2 regions of the Thalassotalea psychrophila genome follow, and region 1 is predicted to be linked to the other one. Evidence: predicted binding sites of a transcription regulator. Region 1 holds the regulator's gene; the other holds the start of a gene.
What was found. The regulator NrdR, encoded in region 1, represses ribonucleotide reductase genes. The targets are predictions, from matches to a motif close to AAACACNANATNTNGTGTTT.
Positions count from the first base shown of each region.

Region 2: a site for NrdR is predicted at 5,797-5,816, ahead of nrdG (anaerobic ribonucleoside-triphosphate reductase activating protein). Genes of this name have one in related genera too.

Region 1 covers NZ_CP134145.1:3,622,831-3,631,007, reverse strand. The annotation lists gene hscA (Fe-S protein assembly chaperone HscA) at 1-524, shown strand, start outside; gene fdx (ISC system 2Fe-2S type ferredoxin) at 527-865, shown strand; gene glyA (serine hydroxymethyltransferase) at 1,065-2,321, shown strand; gene nrdR (transcriptional regulator NrdR) at 2,408-2,863, shown strand; gene ribD (bifunctional diaminohydroxyphosphoribosylaminopyrimidine deaminase/5-amino-6-(5-phosphoribosylamino)uracil reductase RibD) at 2,875-4,017, shown strand; gene RGQ13_RS14880 (riboflavin synthase) at 4,040-4,708, shown strand; gene ribBA (bifunctional 3,4-dihydroxy-2-butanone-4-phosphate synthase/GTP cyclohydrolase II) at 4,715-5,824, shown strand; gene RGQ13_RS14870 (hypothetical protein) at 5,903-6,250, opposite strand; gene RGQ13_RS14865 (DUF808 domain-containing protein) at 6,377-7,309, opposite strand; gene RGQ13_RS14860 (transglycosylase SLT domain-containing protein) at 7,694-8,177, shown strand, end outside.
Region 2 covers NZ_CP134145.1:2,887,550-2,895,726, forward strand. The annotation lists gene RGQ13_RS11790 (SMC family ATPase) at 1-2,571, opposite strand, end outside; gene RGQ13_RS11795 (exonuclease SbcCD subunit D) at 2,571-3,764, opposite strand; gene RGQ13_RS11800 (DUF2235 domain-containing protein) at 3,880-5,472, opposite strand; gene nrdG (anaerobic ribonucleoside-triphosphate reductase activating protein) at 5,846-6,322, shown strand; gene nrdD (anaerobic ribonucleoside-triphosphate reductase) at 6,309-8,156, shown strand.

The DNA.
Region 1 (8,177 bases):
TAGTTGAAGATTGTCGCTCATTAGCGCGATTTGAATTAAGAGGTATTCCGGCGGTGACTGCCGGAGCTGCGCATATTCGCGTAACATTTAAGGTTGATGCGGATGGTTTATTAAGTGTTAGCGCCATGGAAAAATCAACAGGTGTCGAGTCTTCTATTGAAGTGAAGCCTTCATTTGGACTTGATGAAAATGACATTATCACCATGTTAAAAGATTCAATGAGTAATGCTAAAGAAGATATGGATGCGCGTATGCTGAAAGAGCAACAAGTAGAAGCGGCCCGTGTATTTGAAAGCGTTACTGCTGCCATCGGTGCAGATGGTGAACGATTACTTACAGAGCAAGAACTTGCGGAAATAAATTCTGCTCTTTCTAACTTACTTACAATTAGTCAAACGTCAAATATTGCAGCAATAGAAGTTGCAATAGCGGCGGTTGATAAAGTTACAGCGACTTTTGCTGAACGTCGTATGGATTCTTCAATTCGTACTGCTTTAGCTGGTCATTCGGTAGACGAGGTTTAATCATGCCACAAATTATCTTTCTTCCAAACGAAGAATTATGTCCAGACGGTTTAGTTGTAGAAGCTGACGCTGGCGAAACAGTTTTAAATGTAGCACTTAAAAATAACATTGGTGTTGAACATGCTTGTGAAAAAGTGTGTGCTTGTACCACATGTCATATGATCATTCGTGAAGGTTTTGATTCACTTGATGAAAGTGATGAACTAGAAGATGACATGCTTGATAAAGCTTGGGGCTTAGAGCCTGAATCTCGCTTAGGTTGTCAGGCTATTATTACCGATGAAGATTTGGTGGTTGAAATACCCAAGTACACCGTTAATATGGTGAGTGAAAATCATTAGATTTAATATTTAGAAAGGGCCTTAAGGTCCTTTTTTGTTTCTATAATGTGCCTAAACAGCGATAAACAATATCTTATAAATAAATTGTTTGTAACAAGCTGCAAAATTAATATACAACTGCTCACTGTTAAGGCAAAATACTGCCATTAAAAATTCTAACTAGTATCGCTAGTACATAAATGTTGACTGAGGAAAACCAATGCTTAAACGTAATATGAATATTGCTGATTTTGATCCTGAATTATATCAAGCAATGAGTAATGAAGTTGTTCGTCAAGAAGAGCACATTGAATTAATTGCTTCTGAAAACTATTGTAGCCCGCGCGTTCTTGAAGCTCAAGGTTCTCAATTAACAAATAAATACGCTGAAGGTTACCCTGGGAAGCGTTATTACGGTGGTTGTGAATACGTTGATATTGCTGAGCAATTAGCCATCGACCGTGCTAAAGAGTTGTTTGGCGCAACTTATGCAAACGTACAGCCACATGCTGGTTCACAGGCAAACGCTGCGGTATTTCAAGCACTAGTTAAACCTGGCGGAAAAGTGTTAGGCATGAGCTTAGCTCATGGTGGTCACTTAACTCATGGTTCACATGTTAATTTTTCTGGTAAATCTTACGAAGCATTTCAATATGGCCTTAACCCAGAAACTGGCGATATTGACTACGAAGAACTTGAACGTTTAGCGTTAGAACACAAGCCTGAAATGATTATCGGTGGTTTTTCTGCATTTTCTGGTATTGTTGATTGGGCAAGAATGCGTGAAATCGCTGACAAAGTAGATGCCTACTTTATGGTTGATATGGCTCATGTTGCAGGTCTTATTGCTGCGGGCTTATATCCTAACCCTGTACCGCATGCACACGTTGTTACTACAACAACACATAAAACTTTAGCGGGCCCTCGTGGTGGTTTAATTATTTCTGGTTGTAATGACGAAGCTATTGAGAAAAAATTAAACTCAGCAGTTTTCCCAGGTGGCCAAGGTGGCCCATTAATGCACATTATTGCGGCTAAAGCGGTTGCATTTAAAGAAGCATTGCAGCCAGAGTTTAAAGAATATCAACAAAAAGTTTTAGATAATGCCAAAACAATGGTTACGGTATTACAAGAACGCGGTTATAAAGTAGTATCCAACGGTACTGAAAACCACTTATTTTTATTAGACTTAATTGATAAAGACATTACCGGTAAAGATGCTGATGCTGCTCTTGGTAGAGCTTATATCACCGTAAACAAAAACTCGGTTCCAAATGACCCGCGTTCTCCTTTTGTTACCTCTGGTCTACGTTTAGGTACTCCTGCTATATCTCGTCGTGGTTTTGGCGCAGCAGAAACCGCAGCATTAACTGGTTGGATTTGTGACATTCTTGATGATTTATCTAATGAAGATACAATTACTACTGTTCGTAAGAATGTGATCGAGCTTTGTTCTCGTTTTCCTGTTTACGCATAATCATTTAGTAAATTACTGAAAATTAGATTAAAATAGCCGCTATATGCGGCTTTTTTGTTTAATTTAATAAAAATTCTAGGAATTTTATGTATTGTCCATTTTGTTCAGCAACAGATACTAAAGTGATTGATTCAAGGCTCGTTTCTGACGGCCATCAAGTAAGGCGTCGTCGAGAATGTTTAGATTGTAAAGAGCGATATACTACTTTTGAGTCTGCTGAACTAGTCATGCCAAGGATCATCAAACGCGATGGCTCCAGAGAACCGTTTAATGAAGATAAATTACGTAACGGTTTACTTAGAGCATTAGAAAAACGTCCTGTAAGCACCGAAAGCACCGAATTAGCGATTAACAAATTAAAGTCGCAGTTGAGAGCTACAGGAGAGCGTGAAATTTCAAGCGAAATGCTAGGCAATCTTATTATGGATGTTCTTAAGTCACTTGATAAAGTCGCTTATGTGCGCTTTGCTTCAGTATATCGATCTTTTGAAGATATTCGCGAATTTGGTGAAGAAATTGCTCGTTTAGGCGATGACGAATAGGATTACGTTACATGCAAACGCCGCAAATATCTAAGGCCAAAAGGCAACAATTAAATGAGCATTACATGCTTAGAGCCATTGCTCTGGCTAAAAAAGGTGAGTATACAACATCACCTAACCCAGCCGTTGGTTGTGTCTTAGTTAAAGATGGTGAAGTTATTGGTGAAGGTTGGCATCAAAAAGCTGGTGAAGGGCATGCAGAAGTTAATGCCTTAAAGCAAGCTGGCGATAAAGCAAAAGATGCTACTGCCTTTGTTACATTAGAGCCATGTAGCCATTTTGGCCGAACGCCTCCATGTGCAAAAGGGTTAATTACTGCTGGTGTTAAACATGTTGTGATCGGTATGCAAGATCCTAATCCGTTAGTCTCTGGTCGCGGTATTACCATGTTAGAAAATGCAGGTATAACCACTGAAGTTGCAGTTCTAGAAAGTGCGGCGAAAGGTTTGAATCCAGGCTTTATTAAACTCATGAGTACTGACAAGCCACTTGTACGTTGTAAAATGGCCTCAAGCCTAGATGGTAAAACTGCGATGGCAAATGGCGAAAGCAAATGGATCACAGGTAAGGAAGCTCGCCAAGATGTACAACGTTATCGCGCGAAAAGTTGTGCGATCATAAGCGGTGCAGATACCGTTATTATTGATAATGCCAAATTGAATGTGCGTTATAACGAGCTAGGTTTTATTGCAAATGACCTAAAAGAAACTGATGTTAGGCAGCCTGTTCGGGTTATAATTGATAGCCAAAATCGCTTAACACCAACATTAGCTTTATTCGATCAAAAATCTCCTATAATTTTAGTTCGCACAAAACTTGAAAATGGCCAACAATGGCCGCACTTTGTTAAACAGATACAAGTTAAAGAGCGATCAGGTAAAGCTGATCTAACTGATTTAATAAGTAAACTTGCAGAACTTGGTTTAAATACCTTATGGGTTGAGAGTGGCGCTCGCTTGGCAGGAGCATTTTTAGCACAAGCCTTAGTTGATGAACTGGTATTATATCAAGCGCCAAAATTGATGGGTGAAAACTCTCAAGGCTTGTTTGATATTGAGCAATTAACTCATTTACAAGATGCGATACAATTAAGCATCGAAGATGTACGAATGATAGGCGCTGATATTAAAATCACTGCGACTGTTAATAAATAAATTTCACTGAAGGTTAAAATTAATGTTTACCGGGATTGTAGAGGCCATTGGCCAAGTAAAAGCAATTAACTTAAACGCTTCTGGCGCAAGAGTAGTAATTGCCAGCGGTAACCTAGATTTAGCTGATGTAAAGCTTGGTGACTCCATTGCCACTAATGGCATTTGTTTAACTGTAGTAGATTTCGATGGCGCAAGTTACAGTGCTGATGTATCGACTGAAACACTAACTCGCACCGGCTTTGCCAATTATGGCTCTGGCACTAAAGTGAATCTCGAAAAAGCTATGTTACCAACTACACGCTTTGGTGGTCATATGGTTAGTGGCCATGTTGATGGTACTGGTAAAATTATTTCAATTAAACATGTCGGGAATTCAATTGAGTATTGGATTGAGTTAGCTGACTCATTAAAACAGTATGTGGCAGAGAAAGGTTCAATAACCGTTGATGGTATTAGCTTAACGGTTAACTCAATTGAAAATAACCGTTTTCGTTTAACTATTGTGCCGCATACCACAGAACAAACTATTATTAGTACATACCAAGTAGGGCAAGTGGTTAATCTAGAAGTAGATTTAATTGCTCGTTATATTGAACGATTATTATTTTGCCAAGAGCAAGAAAGTACAGCACCGGCTAACACTGGCATAAGCAAAGAACTGCTATTGCGTAGCGGTTTTATAAAAGGTTAATAAAGAATGAAATTAAATACACCACAAGAAATTATCAACGATATTGCACTTGGTAAAATGGTTATCTTGATGGATGATGAAGATCGTGAAAATGAAGGTGATTTTATCATGGCGGCTGAAAAAGTTACGCCTGATGCAATCAACTTTATGGCGACTCATGGCCGAGGCTTAATTTGTATGCCTATGTCACGTGAGAAATGTGAAACGTTAAAGTTGCCATTAATGGTTGATAAAAACGACGCACAATTTACTACCAATTTTACAGTGTCTATTGAAGCGGCTCGTGGTGTTACTACTGGTATTTCTGCAGCCGATCGTGCAACTACAGTGTTAGCTGCATGTGATAAAGATGCCGACCATCGCTCAATTGTTCAACCAGGTCATATTTTTCCATTAATTGCCAAAGATGGCGGCGTACTTAATCGCGCTGGTCATACTGAAGCTGGAGTTGATTTAGCTCGCATGGCTGGTTGTGAGCCTGCAGCCGTTATTGTTGAAATTTTAAATGAAGATGGCACTATGGCGCGTCGTCCGGATTTAGAATTAATTGCTGAAAAACACGATGTTAAAATGGGCACTATTGCCGATTTAATTGAATATCGAAATGCCACCGAAACCACTATTACCCGTGTTAGTGAGTGTAAATTACCAACTCAGTTTGGTGAATTCGATTTAGTATCATTTACCGACACCATTGACGGTCAAACGCACTTTGCTCTTACCAAAGGTGAGATCAAATCTGATCAGCCAACTTTGGTTCGTGTACATTTAGAAAATACTTTCCGTGACTTGTTATTTTCTACTCGAGATAGCAAAAATAACTGGCCAATCGGTAATGCCTTAGAAAAAATTGGTAAAGAAGGTGGGGTACTAGTGCTTCTTGGTAAACATGAATCGCCACAGCAGCTTATTCAACAAGTTGAAAAATATGCCAAGCAAGACCAAGGTATTGAAGTTGATGAAGTTACTAAACATGTTGGCTCTCGCAACGTCGGTGTTGGTTCACAGATTTTAGCGAATTTAGGCGTGCATAAAATGCGTTTATTGAGTTCACAAACTAAATATCATTCATTATCTGGTTTTGGTTTAGAGATTGTTGAGTACATCTCTGAATAAGCCTGAATAAGACAGTGTTGAATAAAAGCAGAGTTAGGGGAACAGCTATCTCTGCTTTTTTATTTGATGGAGTTAGTATTATTCACTCGGCTTAATAGCCTCTTCAGTTTTTCTCTCACGTTCTTCCAACTGTGCCTTTGTATCAGATAATTCATCAGCAAATTTAGTTTTGTTTTTCTCAATACTTTTAGTTACTTCTGTCTCTGCTTTAGTTAAAGATTTCTCGATAGAGTCTTCTGCCTTTTTTAGGTTTTCTTGTAAAACTATTTCAGTGTCAGCTAAAGTAGTTTTAATTTCTTTTACCGTTGCTTGAGAAGTCTCTTCAATAGCCGTTTTCGCTGTTTTTATTTGTTCCTCAACTTTTGAATCAACCCAGTCACATGAGAATAAAAATATTGTTATAGGGAGTAGTAAAAAAAACTTCATAAAATGTCTCGCTTATCTAATAGTGGCTAATTTAATCGTCATTTGACAATCTAAATGAGCAAAAAGTTACTTACTAGACTTATAGGGTAATTAAGTGTTGCCAATGGCGAATGTTATAAAGCTAGCTTATTGTTTACTGCGAAAAATTTTACTGACTCCTAATACAATAGTTAATGTGATTACACCACAAATGATCCCTACCGTTGCGTTAAATACAGGGGGAATTAACAATGACAGCACGGCAAGATTGAAACTTGACTCTATTCGCTCTAGAAAATGGTGAGCAATAGGGAGGCCATGAACAATAATGCCACCACCCACTAAAAACATTGCTGCGGTACCAACAATGGCTAAAATTTTCATTAACTTTGGTGCAAAACTTAGCAGGCCTTTACCGGTAATTTGTTTAACTTTTCCCCAGAAGTTTTGAACAGGTTGTTTGAGTAAATGCAGGCCTAAATCATCAAGCTTAACAATACCTGCAACTAAACCATAAACACCAATTGTCATGATTAACGCGATTAAAGAAACAACACTGGTTTGCTCTAATATACTTTTGTTTTGAACAGTACCTAAGGCAATTACTATGATCTCGGCCGATAAAATGAAATCGGTTTTAATTGCACCTTTTATTTTCTCTTTTTCAAACTCCAGCATATCAATTTTTGGATCAGATAATGCTTGTATATCAAGCTGATGTTCAGTTTCTTTGTCATCTTTACTGGTGAATAATGAATGAGCTATTTTTTCAACACCTTCAAAGCAAAGATATAATCCACCAATCATTAACAGCGGGGTAATTAACCATGGAATAAATGCGCTGATCAGCAAAGCAGAAGGAACGAGAATGAGTTTATTAATAAATGAGCCTTTCGCTACCGCCCACACTACAGGGAGTTCCCTGTCAGCTCTTACGCCTTGAACTTGCTGAGCATTTAAAGCTAAGTCATCACCCAAAACACCAGCGGTTTTTTTAGCCGCTACTTTTGTCATTAATGCGACGTCATCCAGGGCTACTGCAATTTTATCTATTAATGCTATTAAGCTAGTACCAGCCATAGAGCTTCCTTTTTATTCTTTTAATCGATACACAAAAATAAATATAACTTATTCAGGCCAAAAACAGAAATATGCCCTCCCGGGCATTTCTGCATATAGTTCTTCCGTGAACAAAACAGAAAATACGCCATGATTTACAGGATGTAATGAATGCCACGATCACATGGATGTGAATGAGTGGTCCATGGCATTTCTGCATATAGTTCTTCCATGAACAAAAAAAAAGCACGTAACCAAGGTTATGTGCTTAAAATAAAACTAAGGAGAAATAAAACTACTATTGTATGAGCATTGAAAAATAAAAAAGTTCATAAAAGTCTAAAATAAATTAAAAAAGTTTTTATTTTCTGTCAAACTAGAGAAAACAGCATCTTTTGAGTCGTTATGAATAAAAATACTGCGCTGACCTTATTTAAACCGTTAATTGTTATAATCACTATATTGCAACTTAGTGGTTGTACAACACCTCCTCCTGAAAACCCTGAAAATATTTGTGAAATTTTTCGTGAACACCATAGTTGGTATGAAGGAGCTAAAGACATGAATGATCGTTGGGGGGTGCCAATTCATGTACCTATGAGTATGATGTATCAAGAAAGCTCGTTTAGAGCCGACGCTTTACCGCCAAGAGATTATTTGTTTGGCTTTATTCCTTGGGGACGAGTAAGTAGTGCATATGGCTTCTCACAGGCTAAAACACTTACTTGGGATGATTACATGCGTGAATCAGATAATGATGGCGCCGATCGTGATGATTTTGACGATGCAATTGACTTTATGGGTTGGTTTATTTCTAAAACTCAAAAAGTGAATGGTGTTTCAAAATGGGATACTTACAGCCAATATTTAAACTATCACGAAGGTTGGG
Region 2 (8,177 bases), 740 kb from region 1:
TACATTGCCCTTTCCGCTAGCTGCACTGGCTAATGTGCCGATCACTTCAAATTGCTTTTTATTGTCTTCTTGTTCAGCTTCAATCCGGGTTATTTTAGTTAAGATGTCTTGCAACTTACTGTGTTGGTTTCTAGCTAAAGCCCAGCATTCTTCTGCTTGCTTATACAAATTTTGCTGTTCAATTAAGTTCGTATTAAGCTCATCTAAATTTGGCGCAACTTTATCTTTTAACTGTTGATCAAGTACCGACAGTTCTGACTGCAAACCTTGCAAAGTTTTATCAAATAATTCAATGTCTTGAGCGAATTGTTCGAGTAATTCATTCGCTAAAATTGCTTGAGTGAAAGCTGCAACATTATCAAACATACTGTCATCTAAAGCTTGTTGCCAGCTTGATGTAAGCATTTCAACTCGTTCAGATAATGTGGCTTTATTTGCCGATATTTGGTCAATGGTTGCATTAATTGCACTGCTATCATTACTTGCTTTATGGTGTTGCTGTTGAGCAATCCGTAAATCAATATCAAGTTTTTCTATTTGTTTTTTATTGCTAATTATGGCTGTTTCAAGCTCTACAGCGTTTCGGTATTGCTCTGGCAATGCTTGCTCTGCTGTTTGCAACTTTGTCGATGCAGCAACAGTATTCGCTTGTAATGTTGGGATCTCTTGCTCTAATTGAGCAATATTTTGACTTATTGGCGCTAGTTGTTCTTGCATATCTTGTTGAGCTTGTTGCCATTTAGGTAATTTACTTTCTTTAGTCTCTAAATCAAAAATTTGTTTATTTACAGTGTTAAACTCTTGATTTACCTGCTCTAAGATTTTATTAAATCCTTCGCCAAGTTCAGTGTTCAGCTTTTGCTTTTGAAGTTCTAGTTGAGTTAATTCTTGCTTGGCTGCGCCAAAGGCTTTATCCGCTTCACTTTGAGCTTGAACAAGCCTATTTTGTTCACCTCTTGCCGTATCTACATGATCTTTTGTCGCATTGGCCATTTCTGTAGAAGTAACTGCCGGCTCAGGGTGTTCAATTGATCCACAAACAGGGCACGGCGCATCAGTTTGTAGTGTTTGTGCAAGGATAGCCGCTTGATTTGAGTGCCATAGCATTTCAAGTTGATTGGCATTATATGTTGCTTGTTCACACTGTTGCTTAGCTTGGTTAAACGTCATTTCTAACTGTTGAATTTTTACTTGCTGATTAGCCATAGTTTGACCAATCGATAGTAATGAGGTTAAACCGTTAACTTGTTGCTGTAACGTTTGCTGAGCTCGCACCATTTCAGCTTTACCCTGCAACTCTTGGTGCAAGTCATGTATGACCTTTAAACCTTTTTCGCTGCGTTGGGTGTACTGAGTAAAGTTTTGTTTTAATTCGCTATGCTTATCTGTCGCTTTTTTCTCAAGCTCTTGGCATTGCTGTTTTTGTTGATGTAATTGTTCTAGACCAGATAATGTTTGTGTATAGCCTTGTAAGGTAATGTCTTGATTAACTAACTGATCGCGTTGCTGATATTTTTCAGTTGTTAGTTCTAATTGTTTCGATGCTTGTTCAAGGTTTAAAGCTAATTGTTGTTTAGTTTGCAGGGCTGTTTGATATTGTGTTTCGTTATTTTTAAAATCAACTTGCCCTTGCTGTAATGCATGATATTTAGGGGCAATTATCCCTGCCTGTTTTGCTAAGGTTAATTGCTCGCGTTTGTGCTCAACATTGTCTTTGCGCAGAGTATGCTCGGCTAAACTTTGTTGCTTTTGTGTTTTATTGGCAAATAATTTAGCTAGTGTTTGTGCAGCTTCTACGTTGTTATGGCTAAGTTGGCGTTTTTCATCTACCGCAAGTTTGGCCACATTTAATTCATCCTGCTTAGATTTAGCCGTTGTGACTGCGGCAATTAAATTTTCTTTGCCATCAACAAAAACTTCATTGAGCGCTTCAGTTATTTGATCTTTAAATCGAGCATATTCGCGTTCAATATTCCCTGCTTGGTTTTTTAATAATTGTTCAATACGCTGGAAAATTTCGGTTTGAAACAGGGTAGATAAAATGGCTTGCCGCTCAGTAGAATTAGCCAGCAGTAACTCTCTAAATTTACCTTGCGGTAATACCATTACCTGCCTGAATTGCTGGGCTGATAGGCCAACAATTAGTTTAATTTGCTCGTTGGCGTCTTTTACCTTTTTAGTAACCAAGGTTTGTTCTTCGCCATCAGCTAATATTTTTATTAAATGTGCTTCTGACTTCTGCTCAGTATAGCCGTCTCCGCGTTTGGCTTTTCGCTGCTGGGTGGGAATACGAGTAATTCGATAAAGTTGATCTCTTATTGAAAAGTCGAGGCTTAATTCGGTTAACGTTTCATCAGCAGCATTGTCTGACCGTACGCCCATGTCTTTTCTATCTTCATCGGTAGTTTCGCCATACAAGGCATAACAAACTGCATGTAAAATAGATGACTTACCCGCACCAGTTGGTCCATCAATTAGAAATAAAGGATTATCGCCTAATTCAGAAAAATCGATTGTTTCGGTCTTGGCAAAGGGGCCAAAGGCTTGAATGCTGAGTTTATGGAGTTTCATTATTCGTCCTCCATACTAGTACGAGCATCGGTAATAGTGGTTTGCAATATAGCAATTTGCTCTTTTGATAATTCAGTATTCATAACTTGGCTGAAAAAGTCGGTAAACACTTCTTCTTCACTGCGCTGGTTAGCGCTTGAAGATGCTGTGTTTTGGCTTAATTTGCTGCCACTTTGCAGATCAAAATTAGTGCGTTCTATTTGCAATACGTTAGGATAAACGGTTCGAAGTCGGCCCATAGGATCTAATATTACTTGCGTGTCGGTAAGCTTTGCTAATAAATAATCATCATTGGCTGTTTCTGTACTTTTTAAATTGGCTCTACCCTGCTCTATTAGCTCTTCTAGCGTGCCTTCTATCACTCGTAAATCATGCTTTGCAGTTAACGGTAAATGTTGTTGAGTTTTAAAGCCTTTAGCGTCCATTTCAACTAAAGTAACGCCCTTTTTTTGTTTGTATTCAGAAAACGAGTACTTAAGCAATGAACCACTATAACGGATATGCTGCTCACCTTTGTACTGCGGTGCATGCAAATGTCCTAATGCAACATAATCAAAATCAGTTAATGGTTGCCATGATACTCGATCAGCGCCGCCTATCGATAACGGTCGTTCAGAGTCTGATTCACTGGCGCCATCAATAAAACAATGGCTGAGTAATACTGCAGGTTGCTCTGGAAAATTAGCCGCTTTGTCGGCTAATATTTTATTAGCCGCAAAAGTATGTGCTTGATCATAGGTTTTTATCTCTATTCCCTGTTCGACTGTATTAAATGCTTCACGTACTTCTACAGGGTCATGATAAGGAATGCCGTAAAATGTCACCGGCCCCGTTTCACTATTAATAACAATTCCTTGTTCAATTTCACTTAAATCAGCAAGAATATGTAAGCCTGCTTTTTGCATTTGCTTGGCGCCAAAACGTAAGCGTTTAGCGCTGTCGTGGTTACCACTGATCATAATGATTGGAATAGCTAATGCTTCCATACTTCTAATAAACTTATTTAATGCATCAACCGCTTCACTTGGCGGTACAGAGCGATCAAAAATATCTCCGGACACCACTAAAGCGTCTATTTTATGATCTTCGGCATACTGCTTAATTTGCTTTAATACAAAAAGCTGATCGTCAAGTAATGAGATGTTTTGAAATAACCGGCCAATGTGCCAGTCTGATGTATGGATAAAACGCATTGAATCCCTAAAGGTGTGAGTCTTTTGTAGTTATAATAAAGATGTAAAAGTGCTACGTTCAAAGTAAGGCATGTTATTAAATTTCTCAATAACATTTTGCCATTATTTTAGTTATTTATTTTACCCTAGTAATGGTTAATTCAATATAGCCTTTGTTGTTTTCATAAAAACTCCAAGCATCATTAGCAAAACAATATAAATAGCCAGGGTAATTTATCAACAATGGCTTATTAGCTTGGTGATCTGCCAGTTGCAAATATTGATGTGGAATAGCACTACCATCATGCTTGACCACTTGTTGATAATCATTATTATGCTTAACAGCTAATTTATTATGGGTTTGTCCGCTGTCGTTTGCTATCGCACTAATTAACGCAAACCAAGGTTTGTTTTCTACTCGTTTACTAGCAAAAAAATCTGTAGAAGTATTGTCACTAAAGCGTTTAATTAACGACTCAAACTTTCCTAAAAAGCTTGAGGTTGCACGAATTAAATCTCCTGCAGTGCGTTGATTATTCCGCTCAGTACCAAGCCAATCACAGCTCTCACTACCATCTTGCCATTGACCATTAGCACTAAATACATATTCATGGCCTTGTGCTAAATATACCGAAGTTCTATTCCATCGACACTTCGCATATACCTGTACTGTTGTGCTTTCATCAAGGGCAAGAATTTGTGTCGGATAATAGGGCTCATGCTCTATTGGTGATATACGCTGTCGAATAAACGCACTCGGATGAAACTGCAGTGAATTAGCTCTAATTAATGCCGGTATATTTCTTGGCCGAGAGCGTAATTTAGAAAATGCTCCTTTGAATGAGTTATGCAAAACCCCCACAGGGTTGGCTGTAATTAAACCTTCAATATCATGTCGATACTCTAAACCAAAAACTTTGCTTTGTTCTATCATCCATTGCAATGCACCGTTTGATAAATCACAGTCTTGGTAACCTCCCCCTACATCAGAATGTACACCTGGAAACCATAACTCTACTGCGTCATTGTGTTCAACGGCATTACTCCAACGGGTAACGGTAAAACTGGTTCGTTTTTCATCTATAGCCATAGCGTGACGAGCGTGTTTAATATGCTCAGCCAATTTAGTGTCATGAAATTGCCATGCTTCTTTGCGATCTAATAAATTGATGATCTCTAAATCATCCGGAATACCTAAAGCTCCGACTGTATCCCAAACGCCTAAAAAGGAAATTGGGATAGGCCCTTTATTATGAAAAAACTGCCAATGAGCTTTAGCCCAACTATTTTGTGGCAGTTTATCTTTGTAGCCACGCTTAAACGCGGTATCGACTCGCTGCCAACTATCTTTAGCCGAAATATCTTGCAGATCTAACAGGCCCTTACCTAAAAAACCGGCTAAGCTTCTTGCAGAAAAAGCTCCGCGAGAAAAACCAAATAAGAAAACTTCATCACCTTCTTTATAATTTAAACCTAACCAATGATAAGCACTGGTGATATGACGGTTTATACCTAAGCCAAGGGCACCACCAAGAAACTCATCAATAAAACCAATTTCTTCACCGCCGACGCCTGGATGATAAAAAACTTTTTGTATAACCGCTGAATTGTTTGCGCTTGCATTGATAGAGTTTTTTAAACGATAAACATTGGTTGGCGAGGTGACACCGTTTTCTTCTTGCTCAGGGTTATTCCACGTACCATCAAAACAAATAATTAAACGCTTCATATTGCTTCCTTGCTGATATTAAATTCTAGTAGGATCTGTTGAACAAAATTTGTACCGCAAAGATCAACAGCCCACAGTTAAATTTAGCTGAAAAATGCAAGTTTGTGAACTAAATGACGCTTATCAGGTATATTTTCCCAACCTCAATTTAACATCCTATACACCTTTATTGATTAGCCTTTACAGCATTAAATTACGACTTATTACACTTTATTTCTTGCACTGTTTTTTATTAATCAGCTTTAGATTAAATAATATCCCCTAATTAATTTGGGGATATTAAAACCATAAAACTTTGATCTAGATCAAACTTTACCACCACACAAACACTATATAGTGTGTTTAACAACAATAACAACACAATATATAGTTTATGACTTTTAATTGCCTACCGCCAACAATAGTGTTCCAGGAAGTGCCAAATGAGATCAGTTTATGCTTTAGCATTACTGGTTGCCAAGTAGGTTGCAAGGGTTGTCACAGCACTGAGCTTTGGAATAAAAACTTTGGCCAACAGTTAACCAACACAAATTTTCAACAATGGATTAACAAGTACCAAGGGCTAATTTCTACAGTGTTATTCATGGGCGGAGAATGGCAAAAAAATGCTCTTATAGAGAAGCTCATTTTAGCCCAAAAACAGGGATTGAAAACCTGTCTATATACTGGCGAAAATATTGTTGATGAGCAAATAAGTAAGCATTTAAATTATGCAAAAATTGGAAAATGGGATCCTGACAGGGGTGGTTTAAACAACCCTGATACAAATCAACAATTCATTGATTTAACCGCAGGTAACACCTTAAATCATCTATTTATAAAAGAAGGAATACAACATGTTGCGGCTTAGCGAAGAACAAATTAATAATAAAACAGCTTACATTGAAGAGTATTTTGCAGCTAAAAATGCTGCCGATGGCTCTAAAATGGATGCCAACGCCAATGTTACACAAAAAAATATTGCCACTTTAGAGGCTGAACTACTAAAAGATTGCTACGTGCAAATTAATCGTTCATTGGTAAAAAATAAAATCAGTGAAATTTTTGATGCCGATTTAGCCGAAGAATATAAACGACAAATTGAAGATCATGAAATTTATGTTCATGATGAAACCAGCATTAAGCCGTATTGCACATCAATTAGTATGTACCCATTTTTACTTGATGGTTTAACGAAACTTGGCGGTGAGTCAAAAGCACCAAAACATATTGAGTCGTTTTGTGGTTCATTTGTTAACTTGATTTTTGCTATATCCGCACAATTTGCAGGTGCAGTAGCGTCGGTGGAGTTTTTAACTTATTTTGATTATTTCGCCCGTAAAGAATTTGGTGATAACTACCTAGACAATCATAGCAAATCGATTGAGAACCACTTACAGCATGTTGTTTATGCATTAAACCAACCAGCCGCGGCACGTGGTTACCAAAGTGTGTTTTGGAATATTTCAATATTTGATCAATTTTATTTTCAATCAATGTTTGAAGACTTTGTTTTCCCTGACTTTTCTAAACCAAGTTGGGACAGCGTAGATAAATTGCAGAATTTCTTTTTAACTTGGATAAACAGTGAGCGAGAAAAAGCAGTACTTACCTTCCCTGTTATCACCGCAGCTATGCTTACCGAAAATGGTGAATGTAAAGATAAAGACTTCGCTTACAACCTAGCCAAAGAAAAAGCTATGGGTAATTCATTCTTTATGTATTTGTCTGATAGTCCAGATTCATTAGCGTCATGTTGCCGTTTGCGTAACGAAATAACTGATAATACATTCTCCTTTACGTTAGGTGCTGGTGGCGTTGCAACAGGCTCGATAAACGTAATTACGATGAATATGAATCGTTTGATTCAAGATGGTCGTGATCTAAAAACCGAAATTGAAAAAATTCAAAAATATCAGGTCGCTTATCGAAAAATAATGGAAGACTACTTGGCTCAGGGCGCATTAAGCGTATACGACGCAGGCTTTATCACCTTAGACAAGCAGTTTTTAACTATTGGCATTAATGGCATGGCAGAAGCTGCAGAGTATAAAGGCATAACGGTTAGCAATAACCAAGAATACAAAGACTTTGTTAGTAAACATTTGCAGGTTATTTTTAAAGCCAATCAAGAGGCGAAAAAACAATTTGGCTATATGTTTAATACTGAATTTGTACCAGCAGAAAACCTAGGCGTTAAAAATGCAAAATGGGATGCTAAAGATGGTTACCTCACTAAGCGTGATTGCTACAACTCGTATTTCTACTTAGTCGAGGATGACAGCAGTAATCACTTAGATAAGTTTGTATTGCATGGTAAAGAGATCAACCAATACCTTGATGGCGGCTCTGCCTTGCATCTGAATTTAGATGAAAGTTTGTCGGCAGAGGCATATGTAAAACTGTTTAATGTAGCAGCCAAAACCGGCTGTAACTATTTTTGTGTGAACGTGAAAATTACTATTTGTAATGAATGTGAGCATATAGATAAACGAACTCTTCACTCTTGTAGCAAGTGTGGAAGTGAAGATGTAGATTATGGCACAAGAGTAATTGGTTATTTAAAGCGAGTTTCTTCTTTTTCAAATGATAGACAAAAAGAGCATGGCTTGCGTCATTACCAACGGTTACAAAGCGAACGAGTATATAAAGAAAGAATGTTGCAGCAACAGGTACAAGAGCAGTCTAATTTAGAGCTGGTTTAGTTAAAGCAAGGCAGTGTAATA